DNA from 4 places in the Rhizobium sp. WSM409 genome. Region 1 is predicted to be linked to each of the others. Evidence: riboswitches for the same ligand, from Rfam matches in the RefSeq annotation. Region 1 holds a riboswitch; each other region holds the start of a gene.

Evidence for each region. Region 1 has a riboswitch for cobalamin ahead of nrdH (glutaredoxin-like protein NrdH). Riboswitches for the same ligand answer to the same signal wherever they lie in the genome.
Region 2: another riboswitch for cobalamin. It lies ahead of cobU (bifunctional adenosylcobinamide kinase/adenosylcobinamide-phosphate guanylyltransferase); the one in region 1 lies ahead of nrdH (glutaredoxin-like protein NrdH).
Region 3: another riboswitch for cobalamin. It lies ahead of bluB (5,6-dimethylbenzimidazole synthase); the one in region 1 lies ahead of nrdH (glutaredoxin-like protein NrdH).
Region 4: another riboswitch for cobalamin. It lies ahead of AC25BC_RS17560 (CbtB domain-containing protein); the one in region 1 lies ahead of nrdH (glutaredoxin-like protein NrdH).

Annotation. Positions count from the first base shown of each region.
Region 1 covers NZ_CM172794.1:3,888,750-3,894,395, reverse strand. Annotated here, with positions in the region: gene AC25BC_RS19210 (MerR family transcriptional regulator) at 1-405, opposite strand, end outside; gene AC25BC_RS19205 (heavy metal translocating P-type ATPase) at 477-2,744, shown strand; cobalamin riboswitch at 2,909-3,134, shown strand; gene nrdH (glutaredoxin-like protein NrdH) at 3,416-3,637, shown strand; gene nrdI (class Ib ribonucleoside-diphosphate reductase assembly flavoprotein NrdI) at 3,647-4,051, shown strand; gene nrdE (class 1b ribonucleoside-diphosphate reductase subunit alpha) at 4,030-5,646, shown strand, end outside.
Region 2 covers NZ_CM172794.1:2,359,466-2,365,111, forward strand. Annotated here, with positions in the region: gene cobN (cobaltochelatase subunit CobN) at 1-1,242, opposite strand, end outside; gene cobW (cobalamin biosynthesis protein CobW) at 1,247-2,296, opposite strand; gene cobU (bifunctional adenosylcobinamide kinase/adenosylcobinamide-phosphate guanylyltransferase) at 2,301-2,810, opposite strand; cobalamin riboswitch at 3,187-3,583, opposite strand; gene AC25BC_RS11850 (chloride channel protein) at 3,843-5,633, shown strand.
Region 3 covers NZ_CM172794.1:2,195,015-2,200,660, reverse strand. Annotated here, with positions in the region: gene AC25BC_RS11035 (MFS transporter) at 1-227, opposite strand, end outside; partial or broken gene AC25BC_RS11030 (MFS transporter) at 446-1,992, opposite strand; gene AC25BC_RS11025 (LysR family transcriptional regulator) at 2,141-3,052, shown strand; cobalamin riboswitch at 3,051-3,237, shown strand; gene bluB (5,6-dimethylbenzimidazole synthase) at 3,280-3,966, shown strand; gene AC25BC_RS11015 (SDR family NAD(P)-dependent oxidoreductase) at 4,157-4,903, shown strand; gene AC25BC_RS11010 (DUF2865 domain-containing protein) at 5,018-5,646, opposite strand, start outside.
Region 4 covers NZ_CM172794.1:3,532,092-3,537,737, forward strand. Annotated here, with positions in the region: gene AC25BC_RS17540 (sensor histidine kinase) at 1-1,403, opposite strand, end outside; gene AC25BC_RS17545 (sulfite oxidase-like oxidoreductase) at 1,595-2,257, shown strand; gene AC25BC_RS17550 (hypothetical protein) at 2,242-2,874, opposite strand; gene AC25BC_RS17555 (CbtA family protein) at 2,925-3,671, opposite strand; gene AC25BC_RS17560 (CbtB domain-containing protein) at 3,788-3,997, opposite strand; adenosylcobalamin (AdoCbl) riboswitch at 3,999-4,153, opposite strand; gene AC25BC_RS17565 (histidine phosphatase family protein) at 4,231-4,785, shown strand; gene AC25BC_RS17570 (putative bifunctional diguanylate cyclase/phosphodiesterase) at 5,243-5,646, shown strand, end outside.

The DNA.
Region 1 (5,646 bases):
GCACTGGCCGTGATCGGCGAGCACTTCGATGACGCGGCATTGGTCGACGCGGCCGTGGCCGCAGCCTTCCACCATGGTTTCCAGCTCGGCCTTCAGCGCCATCAGGCTGCGGATGCGCTGCTCGACCTCAATGAGGCGGGCCTTGGCGATGGCGTCGGCCGAGGCGCAGGACTGGTGCGGATCGTCCTGCAGGGTGAGCAGCGTGCGGATCGCGTCGATCTCGAAACCGAGTTCGCGGGCGTGGCGGATGAAAGCGAGACGGCTGATATCGGCGGGCTCGAAGGAGCGCTGGTTGCCCTCGCTGCGGCTCGGGGCGGCGAGCAGGCCAATGCTTTCATAATAGCGCACCGTCGGCACCTTGACGCCGCTTTGGCGCGCGGCTTCGCCAATGGTGATCTTTTTCATGATTTTCCTCTTGCACCTCTAGTCGCTATAGGATGTAGGAGAGATGCTTCTGTTTGACAAGGAAGCGGATGATGGCTGAGAGCGAGACACGATACCGGGTTGGCGGCATGGATTGCGCCGCCTGCGCAACCAAGATCGATACGGCGGTCAGACGCGTGGCGGGTGTCGCCGATGTTTCCGTCTCGGTGATGGCGGGCACGATGACCGTTCGGCACGATGGCAGCAGCGATCTCAAGATGATCGAGAAGAAGGTGACGGGGCTCGGCTATTCCGTCGCGCCGCTTGCCGGAAACGCTGCGCCTGCGCATACTCAGGGCTCACAGCATTGTCACGATCATGGACATGGCTGCGGCGATCACGCGGGCCATGACGACGATCATGCGGTACATGATCATGAAGGTCATAGCCATGACCATCCCCACGATCATGGCGAGAAGGAAATCGAGGGGTTGCACGGGCACGATCATGCGCCGATGGCCGGTCCCTGGTGGCAGAGCAGGAAGGGCCGGCTGACCATCCTTTCGGGTGGAGCACTCGTTGCCGCCTACACCGTCGGCCATCTCGTGCCGGCGATCGCGTCCTACGCCTTCATCGTCGCCATGCTGATCGGGCTGGTGCCGATCGCGCGGCGCGCCATCATGGCCGCCTTCTCAGGCACACCGTTTTCGATCGAGATGCTGATGACGATCGCCGCCGTCGGCGCCGTTATCATCAATGCCGGCGAAGAGGCGGCGACCGTTGTGTTCCTGTTCCTCGTTGGCGAGCTGCTGGAAGGGGTGGCAGCGGGCAAGGCGCGCGAAAGCATCCAGTCGCTGACGGCGCTGGTGCCGAAGACCTCGCTGCTCGAAGACAATGGGCAGACACGGGAGGTGCCGGCGGAAAGCCTTTCGGTCGGGGCCATCATCATGGTTCGTCCTGGCGATCGGATCTCGGCGGACGGCATCATCCTCTCAGGCGAGAGCGCGATCGACGAGGCGCCGGTGACGGGCGAGAGCACGCCAGTGCGTAAGGGCGTCGATGCCGTCGTTTTTGCCGGCACGGTGAATGGCGATGCGGTGCTTAGGGTTCGCGTTACGGCGGCCGCGGCCGACAATACCATCGCCCGCGTCGTCAAGCTGGTGGAGGAGGCGCAGGAATCGAAGGCGCCGACCGAGCGCTTCATCGATCGGTTCTCGCGCTATTACACGCCCGGCGTGGTCGTGGTCGCAGCGCTGGTTGCGGTCGTTCCGCCGCTGCTGTTCGCAGGGCCATGGGGCGAATGGGTCTATAAGGGCCTTGCGATCCTTTTGATCGGCTGCCCCTGCGCGCTCGTCATCTCAACGCCGGCGGCGATCGCTGCCTCGCTTTCATCCGGTGCGCAGCGCGGGCTGCTGATGAAGGGCGGCGCGGTGCTGGAGACGCTCGGCAAGGTGACGATGGTCGCCTTCGACAAAACAGGCACGCTGACGGAAGGCAAGCCTCAGGTGACTGACATCATTTCCTTTGGTCTGACCGAGGCGCAGGTGCTGTCGCGCGCGGCGGTGCTGGAACAGGGTTCCAGCCATCCGCTGGCGCTGGCGATCCTCAACCGCGCCAAGGCGGACGGCGTTCCCGTGCCGCCGGCCTTCGAGCTGGAAGCGCTGCCGGGCAAGGGCGTCAGCGGCAAAGTCGGTGGTGAGACGCTGGACCTCTTGTCGCCGCCCGCCGCCCGCGAGCGCGGGACGCTCAGTGCTGAACAGGATGCACGCATCTCGGCGTTGAACGACGAGGGCAAGAGCGTGTCGGTGCTGCTCGTCAACGGTGTTGTGGCCGGCCTTATCGCCATGCGCGACGAGCCGCGTCAGGATGCCGAGGCCGGGCTCGCTGCCCTCAAATCAGCAGGCGTCAAGGCTATCATGCTGACCGGCGACAACAAGCGGACGGCAGCAGCCGTTGCCGGCATGCTCGGCATCGACTGGCGCGGCGAGATGATGCCGGAGGACAAGCAGCGGGTCGTCGGCGAATTGAAGCGCCAAGGCTTCATCGTCGCCAAGATCGGCGACGGCATCAACGATGCTCCGGCGCTGGCCGCTGCCGATATCGGTATCGCTATGGGCGGCGGCACCGATGTGGCGCTGGAGACGGCGGATGCCGCCGTGCTGCACGGACGCGTTGGCGACGTGGCGCGGATGATCGAACTTTCCAAACGCACGATGCGCAACATCCTGCAGAATATCACCATCGCACTCGGGCTAAAGGCGGTGTTTCTGGTGACGACGATCGCCGGCATTACCGGGCTCTGGCCAGCGATCCTCGCCGATACCGGCGCCACCGTGCTGGTGACGATCAACGCGCTCAGGCTGCTTCGAATAAAAATATGAATGTCGTTTCGGGGAGCCGGCTTCTGCCGGCTCTTTTCTGACGGGTTCTCCACAGCGCTTTTCCGTTAACGCTTCGTTATCCACATCATACACAGTCACGGCGATTCGCTGCCGCCATTGCTGCGCTGCCACAACAACTTGTTGACGTCATCAGCGATTCGCGTACCATATCTAGTGTTCGAGGTTCCGTCGATTCGTGAGGATCGGCGGCTAAGACGGGAATACGGTGCGTTTCGCCATCATGGCGCGGCAATGCCGGAGCTGCCCCCGCAACTGTAAGCGGCGAGCAACTGTCCGATTTCAGGTCACTGGAGCATGATGCTCCGGGAAGGCTGGGGCAGGGTGCTTTGACCCGTGAGCCAGGAGACCTGCCTCGAACGAAACGTCCACGGGCGGGGTGTCCGGAAGGTCGCGTTGCATGGCTGCGGGGAATCTCCGCATCGCGTTTCGCAGGCCCGAGCCTCCGCCCCCGAAACCTTCGCATTGAGCCACTTCGGGGTGAAGTCATGTCAGTATCTCAGTTCAGGCCGCCACCCGCTAGAGGTAGAGGGCGGGTCACGCCCAGCGGCTGAACGAGCCGCATCGCTGCAAAATACAGAGTGTTTTCGACGGATATCGCGAGATTTCCGATCGATGTCCTGCGTCCCAATCGCGTCGTCACGAGGAATATCATGACCATCACCGTCTACAGCAAGCCTGCCTGCGTCCAATGCACTGCCACCTACCGCGCCCTCGACCGGTTGGGGGTCGATTATGACATCGTCGATATTTCGCAGAATGCCGAAGCGCTCGATCGGGTCCGCAGCCTCGGCTACATGCAGGCGCCCGTCGTCATCGCCGGCGAGCAGCATTGGGCCGGCTTCCGTCCCGACATGATCAGCGCACTTTCCTGAGGAAAGGCGATGGCTCTGATCGTCTATTATTCCAGCCGGTCCGAGAACACCCATCGGTTCGTCGCCAAGCTCGGACTGCGCGCGGCGCGCATTCCGCCAAATGGCGCAGACTCGTTCCATATCCGCGAACCCTTCGTGCTGATCGTGCCGACCTATAGCGGCGACGGCGGCAAGGGCGCCGTTCCCAAGCAGGTGATCCGTTTCCTCAACGATACGGAAAACCGAGGACACATCCGCGGCGTGATTGCCGCGGGCAACAGCAATTTCGGCGAAACATACGGGCTCGCCGGCGACGTGATCTCAAAGAAGTGCCAGGTGCCTTACCTCTACAGGTTCGAACTGCTGGGCACAGAAGCGGATGTCGCCAACGTCAAACACGGAATGGAACGGTTTTGGACACGGGAACACCTCTGACGCGGGATGCGGGCGCAAAACCGCATAACACTTTTGCTCATCCCGCCGGCGAACGCCCTTTGAAAGCGGCGGAAACGCTCGACTATCACGCGCTGAATGCGATGCTGAACCTCTATGACGATGCGGGCAGGATCCAGCTCGACAAGGATCGTTTGGCGGCCAAGCAGTATTTCCTGCAGCATGTGAACCAGAACACGGTGTTCTTTCACAATCTCCGGGAAAAGCTCGATTACCTCGTGACCGAGGGCTATTACGAGCAGGAGGTTCTCGACCAGTATTCCTTCAATTTCGTGCGCGACCTGTTCGACCAGGCCTATGCCAAGAAATTCCGTTTCCCGACCTTCCTCGGCGCCTTCAAATATTACACCAGCTATACGCTGAAGACCTTCGACGGAAAGCGTTATCTCGAGCGCTATGAGGACCGCATCTGCATGGTGGCGCTGGCGCTCGCGCGCGGCGACGAGGCCCTTGCCCGCGACATGGTCGACGAGATCATTTCCGGCCGTTTCCAGCCGGCGACGCCGACCTTCCTCAATGCCGGCAAGAAGCAGCGCGGCGAACTGGTTTCCTGCTTCCTGCTGCGTGTCGAGGACAATATGGAATCGATCGGCCGGTCGATCAATTCGGCGCTGCAATTGTCGAAGCGCGGCGGCGGTGTGGCACTGTCGCTGACGAATATCCGCGAGGCGGGCGCGCCGATCAAGCATATCGAGAACCAGTCCTCGGGCATCATACCTGTCATGAAGCTGCTCGAAGACAGTTTTTCCTATGCCAACCAGCTCGGCGCACGGCAGGGCGCGGGGGCCGTCTATCTCAATGCCCATCACCCCGACATCATGCGCTTTCTCGACACCAAGCGCGAAAATGCCGACGAGAAGATCCGCATCAAGACGCTGTCGCTCGGCGTCGTCGTGCCCGATATCACCTTCGAACTCGCGAGGAACAACGAGGACATGTACCTGTTCTCGCCCTATGACGTGGAGCGCGTCTATGGCGTGCCCTTCACCGAGATTTCGGTGACGGAAAAGTACCGCGAGATGGCTGACGACGCCCGCATCTCCAAGAAGAAGATCAAGGCACGCGAATTCTTCCAGGTGCTTGCCGAAATCCAGTTCGAGAGCGGCTATCCCTACATCATGTTCGAGGACACGGTGAACCGGGCAAACCCGATCGCCGGACGTGTTTCGATGAGCAATCTATGCTCGGAAATCCTGCAGGTGAGTGAGGCGAGCGAATATAACGACGACCTCTCCTACAAACATCTCGGCAAGGACATCTCCTGTAATCTCGGCTCGCTGAACATCGCGGCAGCGATGGATTCGGTCGATTTCGGCAAGACGATCGAGACCTCGATCCGGGCGTTGAGTGCTGTTTCCGACATGAGCCACATCTCCTCAGTCCCTTCGATCGAGAAGGGCAATGACGAGAGCCATGCGATCGGCCTCGGCCAGATGAATCTGCACGGCTACCTCGCCCGCGAACGCATCTTCTATGGCTCCGAGGAAGGCGTCGATTTCACCAACATCTATTTCTACACGGTGACCTACCACGCGATCCGCGCCTCGAATCTTTTGGCGGTCGAACGCGGCGCGAGC
Region 2 (5,646 bases), 1.5 Mb from region 1:
GCGCGCTGCCGTCTTGAAGGAGATCGCCCGCGCCAGCACCCGGCCATCGACTTCAGGCAGCAGCGCCACGTTCATGCCGAGATCGCGCGCCGACAGGCCCTGCGAGGAAGCCGCCCATGCCTCCCTCGACGAGGCCGACAGGATCGCCTGCAACACGATCGCCTCATTCGCCTCCAGCACCGTCGCCTGCCGGTCCGCACCCGGTGCCGAGACGGCAAAGCCCGTGGTGTTGATGACGACATCGGGTTTCAGCGTCGAAAACACGCTTTCGAGAATGCCTGTGGAAACCGGATCCTTGAGGCTATAGGCAAAGACCGGCAGCGGGCGGAGGCCGAGTGTCACCAGCGCTTCGATCAGAGCTTCGATCGGCCCGGTCTCGCCGCTTTGGACGAGGGCGCGGTAGAAGCTGATGGCGACGATGGGGGATGCCTGTTGCGTCGAGTTCGTAGTACCCCCCTCTGTCCTGCCGGACATCTCCCCCACAAGGGGGGAGATCGGCAAGTCGCTTGGGCTTCGCACAAAAGAAACGTTGGAGGATACCGTGCCTTCGGCCGAGGAGATGGAGCGAGACCTCTCATCCCTGATCTCCCCCCTTGTGGGGGAGATGTCCGGCAGGACAGAGGGGGGTGCCACACCCAAAGGCGCACCCTGGAGCGAAGCAACAATCCGCCGCCACTCCTCAACCCCGATCAGTCCCCGCCCCGGCCACCAGATGCCAGCCTTCATCAAAGGCACAGCCGGCGCCGGCTTCTCGGCGCCAGACAGCATCGCCTCGGCATAGTCGAGAAAGGCCCGCGCGTTGGCATCGCCGCCCTCGATCAGATAGGCCCAGAGCGCGTTGAGATCGTCGAGATCAACGTTGGAGAAAGGCACCAGCCCCGCATCCGGCCTGGCGTCGCCCGGCAGCACCGCGATCAGCGCACCGGCGCGCGCTGCTGCCGCATGCAGCGCCTCCAGCGCATAGTGGAAATAGCTGGCGCCGCCGAGCGCACGCACGATGATCAGCTTCGCATGCCGCACCGTGCGCTCGACATAGGTATCAACAGACATCGGATGCTTGAGGCTCAGCAAGCTGGCGAGCCGGAGCGAAGGCCCCGCCCGGCGCTCGCGATGGGCGGTTGCGATCGCGGCAAGCTCGCTGTCGGCCGCCGACAGGAACAGGATATCGCCCGGCGTCTGCCCGAGGTCGATTGCCTCCTCGCCGTCGCTGATCGTTCCCTGTTGAGCCAGAAGCAGATGCATCGGGTTACGCCAGCGCTTCGATCGCCGCCCTCACCGCGTCCTGATCCATTTCGTGCAGGCCGATGACGACGAGGCGCGTGGCGCGCTTTTCGCTCGCGCCCCAGGCGCGGTCGAAATAATGGTCGATGCGGCTGCCGACGGCCTGGAGCTGCAGGCGCATCGGCTTGCCCGAGACATCGACGAAACCCTTGAGACGCAGCACGTCATGGGCTGATATGATCGTCTTCAGCGCCGCGATGAAGCCGGCGGGATCGGCGACCGGGCCGAGCTCGACGACGAAGCTGTCGAATTCGTCATGGTCGTGCGGCGCACCGTCCTCATGCTCCAACTCGTGATGCGACTTGCGATTGGCGATATCGTCCTCCGTGCCGATGCCGAGGCCGAGCAGGATGCCGGCAGACACCTCGCCGTTCCGTGCCTCGATCATGACAGGCTTGCGGGCGGTGCGGGAGGCGACCTCGTCACGCACCCTGATAAGGCCGGCAGCATCGATCAGGTCGGTCTTGTTGAGCACGATGAGGTCGGCGCAGGTGAGTTGGTCCTCGAACAGCTCCTCGATCGGGCTTTCGTGATCGAGCGATTCATCCTCGGCACGGCGCGCATCGACGGCATCATGGTCGTCGGCGAAACGGCCGGCGGCAACCGCAGCGCTGTCGACCACCGTGATGACGCCGTCGACGGTCACCTGCGTGCGGATGTCGGGCCAGTTGAAGGCGGCGACCAGCGGCTGCGGCAGGGCAAGCCCCGAAGTCTCGATGACGATATGGTCAGGACGCTGTTCGCGCTCGAGCAGCTTGGTCATCGTCGGAATGAAGTCATCGGCGACGGTGCAGCAGATGCAGCCATTGGTCAGCTCGATGATATCGTCCTCGGTGCAATTCTCCGCACCGCAGCCCTTCAGCACATCGCCGTCAACGCCGAGATCGCCGAATTCGTTGATGATCAACGCAATCTTCTTGCCGCCGGCATTGGTGAGCAGGTTGCGGATCATCGTCGTCTTGCCGGCGCCGAGAAAGCCGGTGATGACGGTTGCGGGAATCTTCTGCTGGTTCATGGACTTAACCCTTCATTTTCAGCGGCAGGCCTGCCGCGATGAAATAGACTTCGGCGGCCTTCGCCGCGATCGATTGGTGCAGCCGGCCGGCATGATCGCGAAAATCCCGCGCCATGCGATTGTCGGGCACGATGCCGAGACCGACCTCATTGGAAACGAAAACGAGCCGCGCTTTCGCGGCGGGCAGGAAATCGGCAAGGGCGGCGAATTCCGCCGCCATGTTCCGCTCCTCCATCATCAGATTGGTGATCCAGAGCGTCAGACAGTCGATCAGCACGATGCGCCCCGGTCCGTCGATGGCGGTGAGCTTGCCGACAAGATCGAGCGGCTCCTCATGCGTCGTCCAGGACGGACCGCGGTCGACCTTGTGTTGGGCGATGCGCGCCTGCATCTCCTCGTCCCATGCGCGGCCGGTCGCAAGGTAATGGCGGTCGAGTCCGGCGGCCGTCACGAGGTCTTCGGCGAAACGGGATTTGCCGGAGCGTACGCCGCCGAGGATGAAGGTGGCAGTCATGCTCAAACGCCCCTCAGGGAGAGTGCGTAGCCGTGGCTTGTTCCGAGTGCACCTTTCTCGGCTACTGAGGGTGTGACACCCCCCTCTGTCCTGCCGGACATCTCACCCACAAGGGGGGAGATTGAATCGCCGAGAGCTTTTCTCCAAACAATTGATGTAGGGCGACGGTCGTGCTGCTTGCCGATCTCCCTCCTTGTGGGGGAGATGTCCGGCAGGACAGAGGGGGGGACCCAGCATTCGACATAAACGGCCGAAAGCACACCTCTTGCAGCACTGCTTGGAGGCGTCGCGCGCCCTGCACCAGGCCGCGCCGAATTCAATCGTTCAGCCAAGACAACCTCCGTGCTGGCAACGGGCATAGTGCCCAGGTGTGGGCTTCTCGCCCGGCCGCATGGCAGGTCTCCTGGCTCGCGGTTATCGGCCGCGATCGGGGCGGACCGGAAACCGGTCGCCCTGATCGTGCCAGCGGATCATCCTCGCCTTCCCGGCTGCATCAGTGAAAAGGTGGACGATTCGTAGACTTGAGAGGCGTCCGACCCCGGTTGATCACCATGCATATCCAGTGGCTTTTCCGGCATGTCGCCCATCCCGCCCGCTTGCATGATTGCAAGCCGCCGGCCGGAAGGGCTTAGTGCCGGATGGAAGACCCTGACCGCTCTACAGTCGCGGGGTCGGCTGTGATGAAGGCGCCCGGCTTGGGTCCGCCCCGTCACATTCCCTTTTCATCCGGAAGGGCGCAACACCGATCCGGAACCATCCGTTATGTCAGGATGGTCAGTCGACCATCCGTTATCGGGATGGTTAGGCAAGCGCAGGGGTGAAGTCAACCGGCCTTCACGGCTAGGGAATAGCCGGCCGGTTGGAGCGCCCACGCCAACACGACTTACTCTACCTAAAATATCGTCTTTTATCAGAGACTTACGTGATAAATATTTATCCCGCGCTCCGGCTTTTCGCCGCAATTGCGTCGCAAGCGGAGTGCCCGACCATCTCCGCCCTTGACCGGGCCTCTCCCCGCCTAGTTGTCTAGCCATGCTTATGAAATTGGATCGGCGCGGTTTCCGCGCGCTGCGTGTTTTCTTTGATCCGGGACGCCTGAGGGCGCTGACCCGGCGCAGCGAGGTCGGCCTGTCGCTGGCGGGCGCCGTCGTCGGCATCATCTCGGGTCTTGCCGTCACCGGCATGAGCTACGTCTCCAACGAGCTGCATCAGCTGGTCTTCGGCATTGCCGACAGCGAAAGGTTGAGCTCCTCCGAGATCGAGAACAAGCTGCTGCTGCTCACCGCCCCGGTTATCGGCGGCGCCCTGCTCGGCCTGCTGCTTTTCGTGCTGGCGAAACGACGCAAGAAACCGATGGTCGACCCGATCGAGGCCAATGCGCTGCATGGCGGCCGCCTGTCCTTGACCGACAGCATCATCGTTGCCGTGCAGAACCTGATCTCCAACGGTTTCGGCGCCTCCGTCGGCCTGGAGGCCGGCTATACCCAGCTTGCCGCCGGCCTCGCCTCGAAATTCGGTCTGAAGCTGCAGCTTCGCCGCTCGGACCTGCGCACCCTCGTTGGCTGCGGCGCGGCGGGCGCCATCGCCGCCGCCTTCAACGCGCCGCTGACCGGCGCCTTCTATGCTTTCGAGCTGATCATCGGCACCTATACGATCGTCTCGCTGACGCCTGTCGTCGTCTCCGCCCTTGTCTCCACCCTGATCGCAAGGCTGCTCGCCGGCAGCGATTTCACCATCGATATCGGCAGCTTCGGCTCGGTCGTGCCGGCCGATTATATCCCAGCGCTGCTGCTCGGTGCGTTCTGCGCCGGTGTCGGCATCCTGATCATGCAGGGCGTCGCTTTTGTCGAGGAGCTTGCGCGCAAGAGCTCGATCGCCCCACCCTTCCGCCCGGCACTCGGCGGCATCATCGTCGGGCTCTTGGCGATGATCTCGCCGCAGGTGCTTTCGGCCGGCCACGGCGCGCTGCATCTCAACCTTTCCCGTGACGTGGCAATCCCGACGCTGATCGGCCTCTTCCTTTTGAAATCCTTCGCCTCGGCGATCTCGATCGGCTCCGGCTTCAGGGGCGGCCTGTTTTTCGCCTCTCTGTTCATGGGAGCCCTGCTCGGCAAACTCTTCGCCTATTGCGGCCCCTATTTCGCCGATGCGACGCTGACGCCCGTCATCTATGCCGTGGTCGGCATGAGTTCGCTTGCCGTCGCCGTCATCGGCGGGCCGCTGACCATGACCTTCCTGGCGCTCGAAATCACCGGCGACTTTCCGATCACGGCGCTGGTGCTCGCTGCCGTCATCACCTCCTCGCTGGTCGTGCGTTCGACCTTCGGCTACTCCTTCGCCACATGGCGCTTCCACCTGCGCGGCGAAAGCATCCGCAGCGCCCATGATGTCGGCTGGATCCGCAATCTGACGGTCGACAAGCTGATGCGCGCCGACGTCAAGACGGCAAGGGCGGGCATTTCTCTGGAGGAATTCAAGCAGGCCTTCCCGATCGGCTCGACCCAGCGCGTCATCCTCGTCGAGGAGAGCGACAAATATGCGGGCCTCGTGCTGGTGCCGGAGATTTACGCCAATCCGACCGATGCGCAGGACGAGGGCAAGACGCTTGCCGATTTCATCCACTATCGCAACGATTTCCTGCAGCCGCAGATGAATGCCAGGCAGGCGGCGGCGATCTTCGACAAGAGCGAAAGCGAAGCGCTCGCCGTCGTCAACAACCTGATCGAACGCAAGGTGATCGGCCAGCTCAGCGAAAGCTATACGCTGCGCCGCTACAGCGAAGAACTCGACCGCCGCCGCCGCGAGGTCTCAGGCGAGATCTGAGCAAGTCGGAACA
Region 3 (5,646 bases), 1.7 Mb from region 1:
CCGATCATGAAGACGAAGATCGCCATGCGGAAGATGTTGCGCGCACCGAAACGATCGGACATCCAGCCGCTGATCGGGATGAAGATCGCCAGCGCCACGAGATAGCTGGTGACGGCGAGCTTCAGCGCGATCGGCGAGGTGCCGATATCGGCGGCGATTGCCGGCAGGCTGGTGGCGATCACGGTCGAATCCATCTGTTCCATGAACAGGGCGACGGCAAGGATCATGGGTGTGAGGCGGGGCACGGGCAACCGGGATGCTGCGATGGACTGTCTCAGTCCATACGCCTTCGGTGGCGATAAGGCCATAGGAACGATGGGGTGAAGAGGCTTGCCAAGCCGCTTCAAACCGACGCGGGGCGGCTGTCTGTTCGCTGCTGGATAGAGGGGGTGCGCGGTGACGTCTTGCTCCATTCTCACCTCCAGAGCATAGCACTGCCTCATCCTCAAACCACAGTCGAATTGCATGCCTCATCTTCGGCGCAGCGGCGAATCTTTCCTGAGCCGAAGACGAGGAAGCTGGCCGTGGCCAGCAGCCACGCACCGAGGCCACCGTAGAGCATCACCCAGCCGAATCCCTCGACGAGCGCGTCGCGGATGATGTTGGCGGGCAGATCGGGGAGGGAGGCGATGTTTCCGGCTGAGATGCGTTCAGCCATAGCCCGCAGTTGTTCCGGGCCGAGCGTCGCCGGCAGGACGTTTTCTAGATGTGAGAACACGCCGCTGACCAGGATGAAGCCCATCACTGCGATGTTGATCGCGAGTGAGATCATCCGGGCGCTCATATCGATCCCCGATGCCATGCCGGCGCGGTCGCGCGCGACCGCACCTGTCGTCGTGTTGGTGACGGGGGTATTGGTCATTCCGAGGCCGAGGCCGGAAAGCAATGCGCCGGGCAGCATGGTCAGCCAGCTTGCCGCGTCGGAGGCAGCTCCGAGCCGCATCAGCAGGAAACCGAGGCCGATCGTGAACAGGCCGATTGGAATGACGAGACCGGGGCGATAGCGCAGCGATAGCCGCTCAGCCAGCGGCGGGACGATGAGCGTGGGAAGCGTATAGGCGAGCAGCGACAAACCGGCGGCGAGACTACCATAACCAAGGCCTGCCTGAAACCAGATCGGCAGATAGATCATGAAGGGCCAAAAGCTGATATTCATCGCGACCGAGCCGATTATGGCGCCGGAGAAGGCGCGGATGCGAAAGACCGAGACATCAAACATCGGCCGCGAATTGATCTTCTCTGCAACGATGAAGGCTATGAAACTTGCGGCAGAAAGGCCGATGGCTGCAAGTGCCGTCGTATTGTCAAAACCGAGGGCCGGCCCCTGGGTGATGTAGAAGGCAAGGCAGAAGACGGAAAGCGACAGGGTGGCGATGCCCGCGATATCGAGGCTTTTCGCCTCGGGGTCACGCGATTCACAGACACCGAAGACGGCGAGCGTGGCTGTCACGGCCGCCAGCACAACATGGACCAGGAACACCCATTCCCAGGTCGACAAGGCCGCGATCATAACGCCGACCAGCGGCCCGAATCCCAAGCCGATGCCGAAGATAATCCCCCACCAGCCGAAGGCCATGCTGCGCTGCCGCCCCTCTGGAAACTGGTGCGAGAGGACGGCCACCTGGCAGATCAGCATAGCGCCGCCACTCATGCCCTGGAGGAAGCGGGCGACGATCAGAACGGATGCATTGTCCGCGAGCCCGCAGATCAGCGAGGTCAAGCCGAAGGCAATGATGCCGATCAGGAAGACGCGCTTGCGGCCATAACGGTCGGCCAGCGTGCCCGTTGCCATAAGCACCGTTGTCACCGCGATCGTATAGGCATTCATGATCCATTGAAGTTGCTGGAATCGGCATGCAGCACCGCCTCCAGCGTCGGCAATATCGCGGGTACGCTTGAGATCTCCAGGCCGAACATCAGGGATGAAAGGCAAGCAGCTGCCAAGGCGACGATGCCCTGCAGCCTGGATGAGATGATGGAAGCGGGTGACATGGTTATCCTTTCAGCACGGGATGAGCGACGGCGAAATCCCGATGACAGGTGAAATCGATGCGCTGCCGGGAGCCACCATAATCGTCACTTGACCATAACTGAATTGGATGATTTTCTATTTCAGAAACAACAATTTTGGATGATTGATATGACGATGCTCGATGTGGATGCGGTCCGGGCGTTCGTGACTATTGCCGAGCTGCAGAGCTTCACCCGCGCCGCTGAGGCGTTAGGCAGCACCCAGGCCGCAATTAGCGTCAAGTTGAAGCGGTTGGAGGAGCGGCTCGGCCACAGGCTGATCGAGCGGACCCCGCGTTTGGTGCGCCTGTCGGCGCAGGGCGCGGTCTTTCTTCAATCCGCGCGGGATTTCATCGGCGCTCATGATCGTGCGGTCGCAGCTCTTTCCTCGACAAGCCGGCACTTCACGCTCGGCATAGCCGCGCATGTGGCGGGGCCGGAGGTTCCGACGATTCTGGCGCGTCTCAGCGCTCACGATCCAGGGCTGACGATCGAGGTGCGGCTCGACAATTCTCGAGTGTTGCTCGATGCATTCGATCGCGGTGAGCTGGATGCGGCGATCATTCGCCGGGAGGAGGACCGGCGTGACGGCGAGGTGCTTGGGCCGGAGCATTTCGGGTGGTTCGCGGCACCGCAGTTCGAGTATCGCCGCGGCGAGCCGCTGCGTCTTGCTGCGCTGTCACCGTCCTGTGGCGTCCACAACATCGCCACCCACGCGCTCGATGGTGCAGGAATCGCGTGGAACGAGGTTTTCCTCGGCGGGGGCTCGCTGGTGATGACGGCGGCGGTGTCGGCTGGACTTGCGGTCGCGGCATTCTCCCACCGTCTTGCGCCGGTGGGCTCGATTGAAGTGAGTCAGCGCTTCAGCCTGCCGCCGCTGCCCTCGTCGGAGATTGTCCTGCATTCGACACTAACGGATGCAAGATCGCGCTCGGCGCTCAGAACGCTGGCTGCGGCGTTCAGGGAACATCGCGCCGCTGCCAAACCGAACGCGGCTTCAACGCCACATCGGGTCCAGCTTGCCGCCGCGCCGGTTTCCTGAAATAGATGCGCCGTCAGGTGCCCGCCGGTAAGGCGGGAGAATCGGGAATCCGGTGCAAGACCGGAACGTGCCCAACGCTGTAAGGCCGACGCCTGCCGCTTCATCACGCCACTGGCTTTTGCCGGGAAGGCTGCGGCAGACGGATGACGCCGAGTCAGAAGACCGGCCTGGCAAGATAGACCGATCCGCGCGGACGGCGGGGCGGTCGCGTTGTTGGGGATTTGACGATGCGACCCTTTGATGAGGATGCCCTTTCGGCGGCATCCGGTTTTTCCTTGATCGAACGCGAGGCCGTCTATCACGCGATCATGACGCGGCGTGACGTTCGCAGTCAGTTCCTCCCCGACCCTTTGCCCGACGATGTCGTGAAGCGGTTGCTGACGGCAGCGCATCACGCGCCGTCGGTTGGTTTCATGCAGCCGTGGAATTTCATTCTGGTGAAAAGCCCAACTGTGCGGGCGCGCGTCCGGGACGCCTTTGCGAGCGCCAACGAGGAGGCGGCGCAGATGTTTGCCGGCGAGCGGCGGCAGGCCTACCGCGCCCTCAAGCTCGAAGGCATCGTGGAGGCGCCGCTCGGCATATGCGTGACCTGCGATCCCACGCGTAGTGGCAGCGTGGTGCTGGGGCGCACCCACAATCCGAAGATGGATTCATATTCGACCGTCTGCGCCATCCAAAATCTCTGGCTGGCGGCGCGGGCGGAAGGGGTCGGCATCGGTTGGGTCAGCATTTTTCGCGAAGGCGATCTAAAGAGCATTCTCGGCATACCCGAGCATATCGAGGTGGTCGCCTGGCTCTGTGCCGGTTTCGTCGACCGGCTCTATGACGAGCCGGAACTCTCCGTCAAAGGCTGGCGGCAGCGGCTACCGCTCGAGGAACTCGTCTTTCATGATGGATGGGGACTGAACGCCTAGGGCAGTGCGGTGGAGCATCGCCTCAATCGCACAGTCACGCCATTGACAGTCAAGGTGAGCAAACCGGTATCGCCGACGCCGTGCGAGGCCGAGATGTCTTTATTCCTGACCGTCATATCGATACGCTGAAGGCGAAGTCCCGGAATTGGATATTCGGCTATCGGCGGCTCAATCGGAGGATAACGGCCCAATGAACATGATCGACTTGAAGGAACGCATCATCGTGATCACAGGCGGTGCGCGCGGCATCGGCTATGCTATCGCAGAGCGCGTCATCCAGTCTGGTGGCAAGGTGGCCATCTGGGACTTGAACGAAAACATGGCGAAGGACAGCGCTTCCGCTCTCGGATCCGGCACCGTCGCTTTCGGCGTCAACGTCGCAGATCCCGTATCAGTGGAAAATGCGGCGGCGGCGACCGAGGAGATTTTTGGCCGTATCGACGGGCTCGTCAATTCCGCCGGGATTACCGGCCCGGTAAAACCTGCGGTCGAATACGATGTCAGCGAGTGGAAAGACGTCGTCGATGTCTGCCTCACGGGAACCTTCAATTGTTGCCGGCACGTCGTTCCGGTCATGTTAAAGCGCGACTACGGGCGGATCGTGAACATTTCCTCGGTTGCGGGCAAGGAAGGAAATCCGAACATCGCCGCCTACAGCGCAGCGAAAGCCGGGGTGCTGGGCTTCACCAAGTCTCTTGGCAAGGAACTCGCAAAGACAGGGATCGCCGTGAACGCGGTAACGCCGACCACCGCAAAGACACCCATATTGGACGGGCTGACACCCGAGTTTATCGAATATATGCGCGTCCGCATTCCGCGCGACCGTTTTGCCGAACTTCATGAGATCGCTTCGATGGTCGTCTGGCTGCTCTCTGAAGAGAACTCCTTCACGACCGCATCGACGTTCGACTTGAGCGGCGGTCGTACGACCTACTGACCATGCTCCAGCGACCCGCATTCACCTCCCGCCGCACGTTCACCTGACTCGCGGTCATCTCATGCCCCCTGGCACAACGGCGCTATGGCTCGGCCACCGCATCCAGCTGTTCGATCACTGCTGCTGTTGCGGCTGCGGACCTGACGTTGCCGGGTTGGCGAGATCAATCGAGCCCTGATCACCGGCCAGAAATTGCGGGCCGACCTGACGGACGCGGTTCTGCGCCGGATCGTAGGGGCGCTCGGGAACGGACGGCTGCGGTGCGATCTGCGCTGCAGCATCCTTTGCCGGGGGATTGGTGCGGATGGTGGTGATCGAGCCCTGCTGCGGCGGCTCGCTCACCGCCTGCTTGCCGCGCATCTCCTCATAATAGGCTGTCAGATTGCAGGCGCAGGAGGACTTTTCCCCGGGCGTGCGGTTCTTGTAGGCAAAGGCATTTTTCATGGCGCTGTAGGGCGTGCCCGTTGCGACCGAGATCATGTTCGAGGCTTCGGTGCTCGTCACGTCACGATAGAACAGTTCGGTCTCGATGCCCGGGCACATCTTGGCGCAGGTCTGGGCGTCGCGGCCGAAATCGACCGACGTGGCGTTCGAGCTGATCGGGAAGAAGCCGCCGTCGCAGCTGCGCACGCACATGGTGCTGACCGGCGAGAGCATCTCTGCCCGCGGCACGCCGTAACGCGGATCGATCTCTTCACCGCCGCCGAGCGGAATGAAGGTATCGGTGCGCATCGCCTGTTCCT
Region 4 (5,646 bases), 360 kb from region 1:
AGCAGTTCGGCATCCGCCGCCTTCAACCGCCAGGCGACGATCTCCAGCGTATCGCGCATCGCCTCGTCGAGGGAAACGAGGCCGAGCTTCTCGTTCGGCTTGCGGGCGAAGTTGCGCAGGTGCCGGCTGATCGCAGCCATACGGTCGATCAGCCCGCCGATACGCCGGATATTGTCCCGCGCCTCCTCCGTCCGACCGCGGTCGATGAGAACGGAGGCGCTGTCCGTGTAGGTCTTGGCGGCGGCGAGCGGCTGGTTGAATTCGTGCGAAAGCGCAGCCGACATCTGCCCCAGCCCGGCAAGCTTGCCCGCCTGGATCAGATCGGCCTGCGTCTGTCGGAGTTGTTGCTCGGTCAGCCGCCGCTCGGCAATCTCCTCTTCGATGCGGCTGTTGACGCGGGCAAGATCGGCCGTGCGCTCCTCGACGCGCCGCTCCAGCTCGTTGCGGGCCTCGGCCTGCATCTGCATGCGCTCGGCAAGCCGCGCCCGCCGCTGGCGAAGGACGGCCACCGTAAGCCCGGCAATGCAAAGAATGAGAAACACGGCAGCAAGCGCCGTGCGTGCCTGGGCGCGGATGGAACTCGTCTCCATCAGCACGTTCACCGTCCAGTCCTCGGCCGGCATGTAATGCGAGAGCACCAGATATTCGCTCGAACCGCGCTCGCTGGCCAGCGTCATCAGCTCATGCTGCTCGAAGTGGTGACGCGTCACCGGCAGCGCCGCCAGCCTGGCATTGGCATAGCGTCGCGACGCCTCGGTGCGGGCGACGCGGTCGGCCGTCAGCGGCAGGATCGCGCCATAGAGCCATTCCGGGCTGCCGGACATGAAGATGATGCCCTCCGGATCGGAGACGAAAATCCTGTATTCGCCGCCGCCCCAGGAGGACTCGATCATATCGATATCGACCTTGAAGACGATGACGCCACGAATATCCGCGCCGGTCCGGATCGGTGCGGCAAAATAGTAGCCGCGCTTCAGCGAGGTGGTGCCGAGCGCGTAAAACCGTGCCTGCCGGCCTTCGATTGCATCCTGGAAATAGGGCCTGTAGCTGAAATTTTGTCCGACGAAGCTTGCAGGCCCATCGTAATTGCTGGCCGCGATCGTCTCTCCGTCTGGCTTGACCACATAGATATCGGAGGATTTCAGCAGTCCGTTGATCTCCTTGAGATAGAGATTGGCCGCATCGCGCAGCGCCACATCCTCAGGCGCGCTCACCAGTTCCTTGATGTCGTCGTGATCGGCGATCAGCGCCGGCAGCGCCTCGTAGCGGTTGAGATGGCCGCTGAGTGCCGAAACGGCAAGGCGCAACGCCGTTCCTGCCTGCGCCGAGGCTTCCTCCATATAGGCGCGCGTCGCAATCGCGCTCCCATAGGTGAAGAAGGAGAAGATGATCAGCGGCACCACCAGCAACGCCGCTATCGCACGATATTTCGAAGACAGAACCGGCTCCTCCCCTTTCTGCCTCCACTCCCCAGCGAGGCATACCCGACGGACCGAGTTTAGAGGGGTGGGTAGGGATTTCCAAGGGGCCGTCGAAACTTGACACCCGGCAGGGGTGGATGTCCTATTGCTGCACCGCAAGGAGGCCCCCGCCCATGAGCGACGACCAGACGCCCGCCGATAACAAACTCACCACATCCAAGCGCCGCTGGGCGGCAGAGGGCAAGTTCCTGACCGGCCGTATCAGCCGTCCCGAAGCCGAGCGCCTGCCGCCCGGCCAGCACCTCGTCAAGAACTGGCCGGTGCTCGATCTCGGCCAGCAGCCTGTCATCTCGACCGAGACCTGGCGGCTCGAGGTGCGCGGCCTCGTCGAAACGACGCGCACCCTCACCTGGGCCGACTTCCAGGCGATCGAACAGAGCACGGGGGTGAGCGATATCCACTGCGTCACCACCTGGTCGCGCTACGACAACAAATGGAAGGGCGTTTCGACGCGCAATCTGCTCGACCTCGCCATGCCGAAGCCTGAAGCCGCTTACGTCATGCTGACGAGTTATGACGGCTATACCACCAACCTGCCGCTCTCCGATTTCGCTGCCGAGGATGCGATCCTCGCCACCGCCTGGGAAGGCCTGCCGCTGACACCGGAGCACGGCGGCCCGATGCGCCTCGTCGTGCCGCATCTCTATTTCTGGAAAAGCGCCAAATGGCTGCGCCGCATCGAGCTGATGCCTGCCGACCAGGCCGGCTTCTGGGAAAAGAACGGCTACCACATCTACGGCGATCCGTGGCGCGAGCAGCGCTATTCCGACGACTGAGCTTTCGGTCGCGAGAAGCGACGAAGCGCAAACACGCCAAGTCCGAACAACGCGGCAAGCCCCGTCAGCGACGCCATGCTGGCGGCATGGAATGGGATCTCGCTCCAGCGCGGCTTGACGATATCGGCGGTGTTGAAGGCTTCGTCGCTGAACCGGCAGCTGATCAGCGCAAGCCCGCGCCGCACCATGTCGGCGTCGACCGCGGAAATGATTTCACCCGCCGCGGCAGCCTCCCGCGGCATCTCGCGCATCGAAAGCAAGACCGCCTTGGTCGCGGCGAGATAGGCATGAGCGCATTCGTTGAACGGGCTTTCCTCATCCGTCACGCTGCCCGGCATCCGGCCCCACAGACAGTAGGAATACTGGATCTCTGCATAGTTCAGCACGCGGCGGAACGGCTCGTTCGTATCGACAGCACGGGATGCAAGATCGACAATCCCACTGCGATAGTCAGACATGACAGCCATCTCGCCGTGGGAAATTTGCGGGATATCCAGACCCGCATGGCTGCCGCCGTCGCTGCGGCTATGGGCAAAAGCGCTTCCAGCGACCACACAAAAAAACGCGACGGCAGAGAACGCCGTCAACAGCAGTGGTCTGGCTCTGTCGTTTTTCATACTCGCCCGAAAAGTTCAGGGCGCCGGCAAAGCGGCGTCCTTCGATGCGTTCAGTGCAATGCCGTGGCCGGCCGGCCGCGTTCCCCGCCCCCGACCGCAAGCCGCTTTTCCGCCAGCGCTCCGAAGCCGAGGCCGAGCGTTGCCCAGAGGATCACATGCATTCCGAGCGAAGTGGTGCGGAAACGCCAGAGCACCATCGCCGAGAAGTTCTCCGGCACCTCGTTGATCGGCGGCAGCAGATAGAGCACCACGCCGATGAAGACGAGATAGGCGATGCCGGCGATGATCGCGCCGTTCCAGAGACCGAAACGCTCGGACAGGCGGCGCGACAGCGCCACTGCGGCAATCAGCGCCGCAAGCGAGACGACGATCATCAGGAAGAACAGCTCGGTCCTGGCGCCGATCGTATCGGGATTGCCGACTGCCGGCGGGTTGGCCGGATACTTGATCCCGGGAACGAGGACGACCGCCACGAAGGCGGCAATGGCGATGACGGCCGAGGTGCCGCGCGGCGAAAGGCTGCTGAAGCGGCCGTGCACGAAAGCGAAAGCGAGCGCGAAGAGCCCGCCGACGGCGGCGCTGTAGGCCATGACGCCGGTGAAAAGGCCGAGACCGGCCTGTGTGGCGCGGCTGACGATTTCGGGTTCGGCAGCTTCGCCGGCCGCCTGGGCGCTCGCCTCCTCGAAGGCGATCGCCGCATCGACCAGCGGCTCGCCGAACGTATGGGCGAAAGCGAAAACCAGGATGCCAGCAATCAGGCCCGCGAGCATGCCGCGAAGCAAGAGGTTTCCAACCATGTCCGGAACTCCCTTAAGGCACGTCGCGCAAAAGTGTGCCGCGGTTTTGCGATAAAGACATGCGTAAAACAAAAACCTATAGCGCGATGAGCGAATCTGAAAGATCGCGACGCGCTTTAGTGGCAGGGAAAGCCGAGGAGATGGCGGCCGTCATGCACGAATTCGTGCACATACATGCCGTTGAACAGCGCCATTGCGCCTTCCTCGGTGCCGACGAAATAGAGGACGATGAGCATCAGCAGGCCGCCGAAGATCGCCCAGGGCAGGATCTCGCCTACAGGGATCGGCGCCGGTACCGCAACGGGCGCGAAAGTGGTGTCAGACATGTATTCCTCCGGGAATGACGCGTTCAGTCGAAAGAGTGCTTGTGCAGTAGGGTCTGACTTCCAGCGCGAAGAGCTTTCGACACGCTGGTCACAGTGGCGCGACCGCGCCGGACTTACACCGGCTTCCAAACCCGCAACTGCACGGTTATATCTGCACGCCGAAGAGACTGTCAACGAAACTTCACAAGCCGGCGAAGGACGCTGTCGCCGCATTCCGGGAGACAAGAACGACCGTGAACACGCGCCTCACCTGGATCTGCCACGGCGCGACGGCAGCAAGCCGCAAGGCCCTGTTCCCGCTCGACGAACCGCTCGAGGATAAGGCAGTGGAGGAGGCCGGCAGGATGATCCCCCCGCCCCGCGCCGATCGAATTGCCATGAGCCCGGCTTTGCGTGCCCGCCAGACCGCGGAAGCGCTCCGCCTCGAAGCCCGCATAGACCTCGCACTTCGCGACTGCGACCATGGCCGCTGGGCCGGCAGGTCGATCACGACGATCGGGACCGAAGAGCCGGAAAACCTCATGGGCTGGATGAGCGATCCGGAAGGGGCCCCGCATGGCGGCGAGAGCCTTGTTGATCTGCGCACGCGCATCGCCGGCTGGATGGATGAGCAATCGAGCCTCGGCGGCCATGTGATCGCCGTTAGCCACGCGGCCGTCATCCGGGCAGCGATCGTGCATGTACTGCAGGCGCCGCTCTCCTCCTTCTGGCTGAGCGACGTCGAGCCGCTTTCCGTCATCCGCATGACCAGCAACGGACAGCGCTGGTCTCTGCGCTTCCAGCATTAGAGACTGCTGATCTTATCCAGCTTTGCACAAGCAAATCGCGTCATCTATGTTGAACCCGGCTTTGCGGGGACTACTTCCTTGTCCCAAGGAGATGGAAGAATGACATATGATTGGAGTGGCGAGCGCACGCGACGCCTGCGTTTTATGCGTGTCGCCACAGTCACGGTTCTGGTCGGTCTCATCTTCAGCGTTCCGCTGCTGATCGTCACCGCCTGAAGCACGAGAAAGGGCGAGCGATGCATTAGCACGCTCGCCTTCGTTCTTTTCCCGCATCAGCCGGTCTCCCGAACCACGAAGGCGATCGCGCTGATAACGACGCCCTGGTTCCCCACAGGCCCCGTCGGGTCTCTCTGCGGCACAGCAACAGGCTGCCGCCTCTGATAATTCGCCTTCTGGTTTCAACAAACATTTCAGACTTTCGTGATATTTCCGCGAAGGTAGAGATGGAGAAGGCATAATGCCGGTGTTTTTCCAAAGCAGGGCCGGACGGCAATGCGTGTCGATCGTGGTGTCTGGAGTGACCCTCTGGCTTCTCGGCACGCTGCTACAGCTCGACGACAGCCTGGTCGCCTTCATGACCGGCTTCGGCGAGTACGGCGCCGACAAGCTCGTTCTGGCGCTCGGCATCGCCGGCGCCATGAGCTTCGTCTATTCGGTGCTGCGCATCGCCGACCTGCGTAAGGAAATGGAACTGCGCGCGGCCGCCCAGGCAAAAGCCGATTGGACCGCAACCCACGACCATCTCACCAAGCTGCCGAACCGCTACGCCTTCGAGCGCAAGATCCTCTCCCGGCCGATCAAGGACGACGAGGCCGAGATCGAGGAGTGGGACCGCAACGTCACCATCTTCTCCGTTGACCT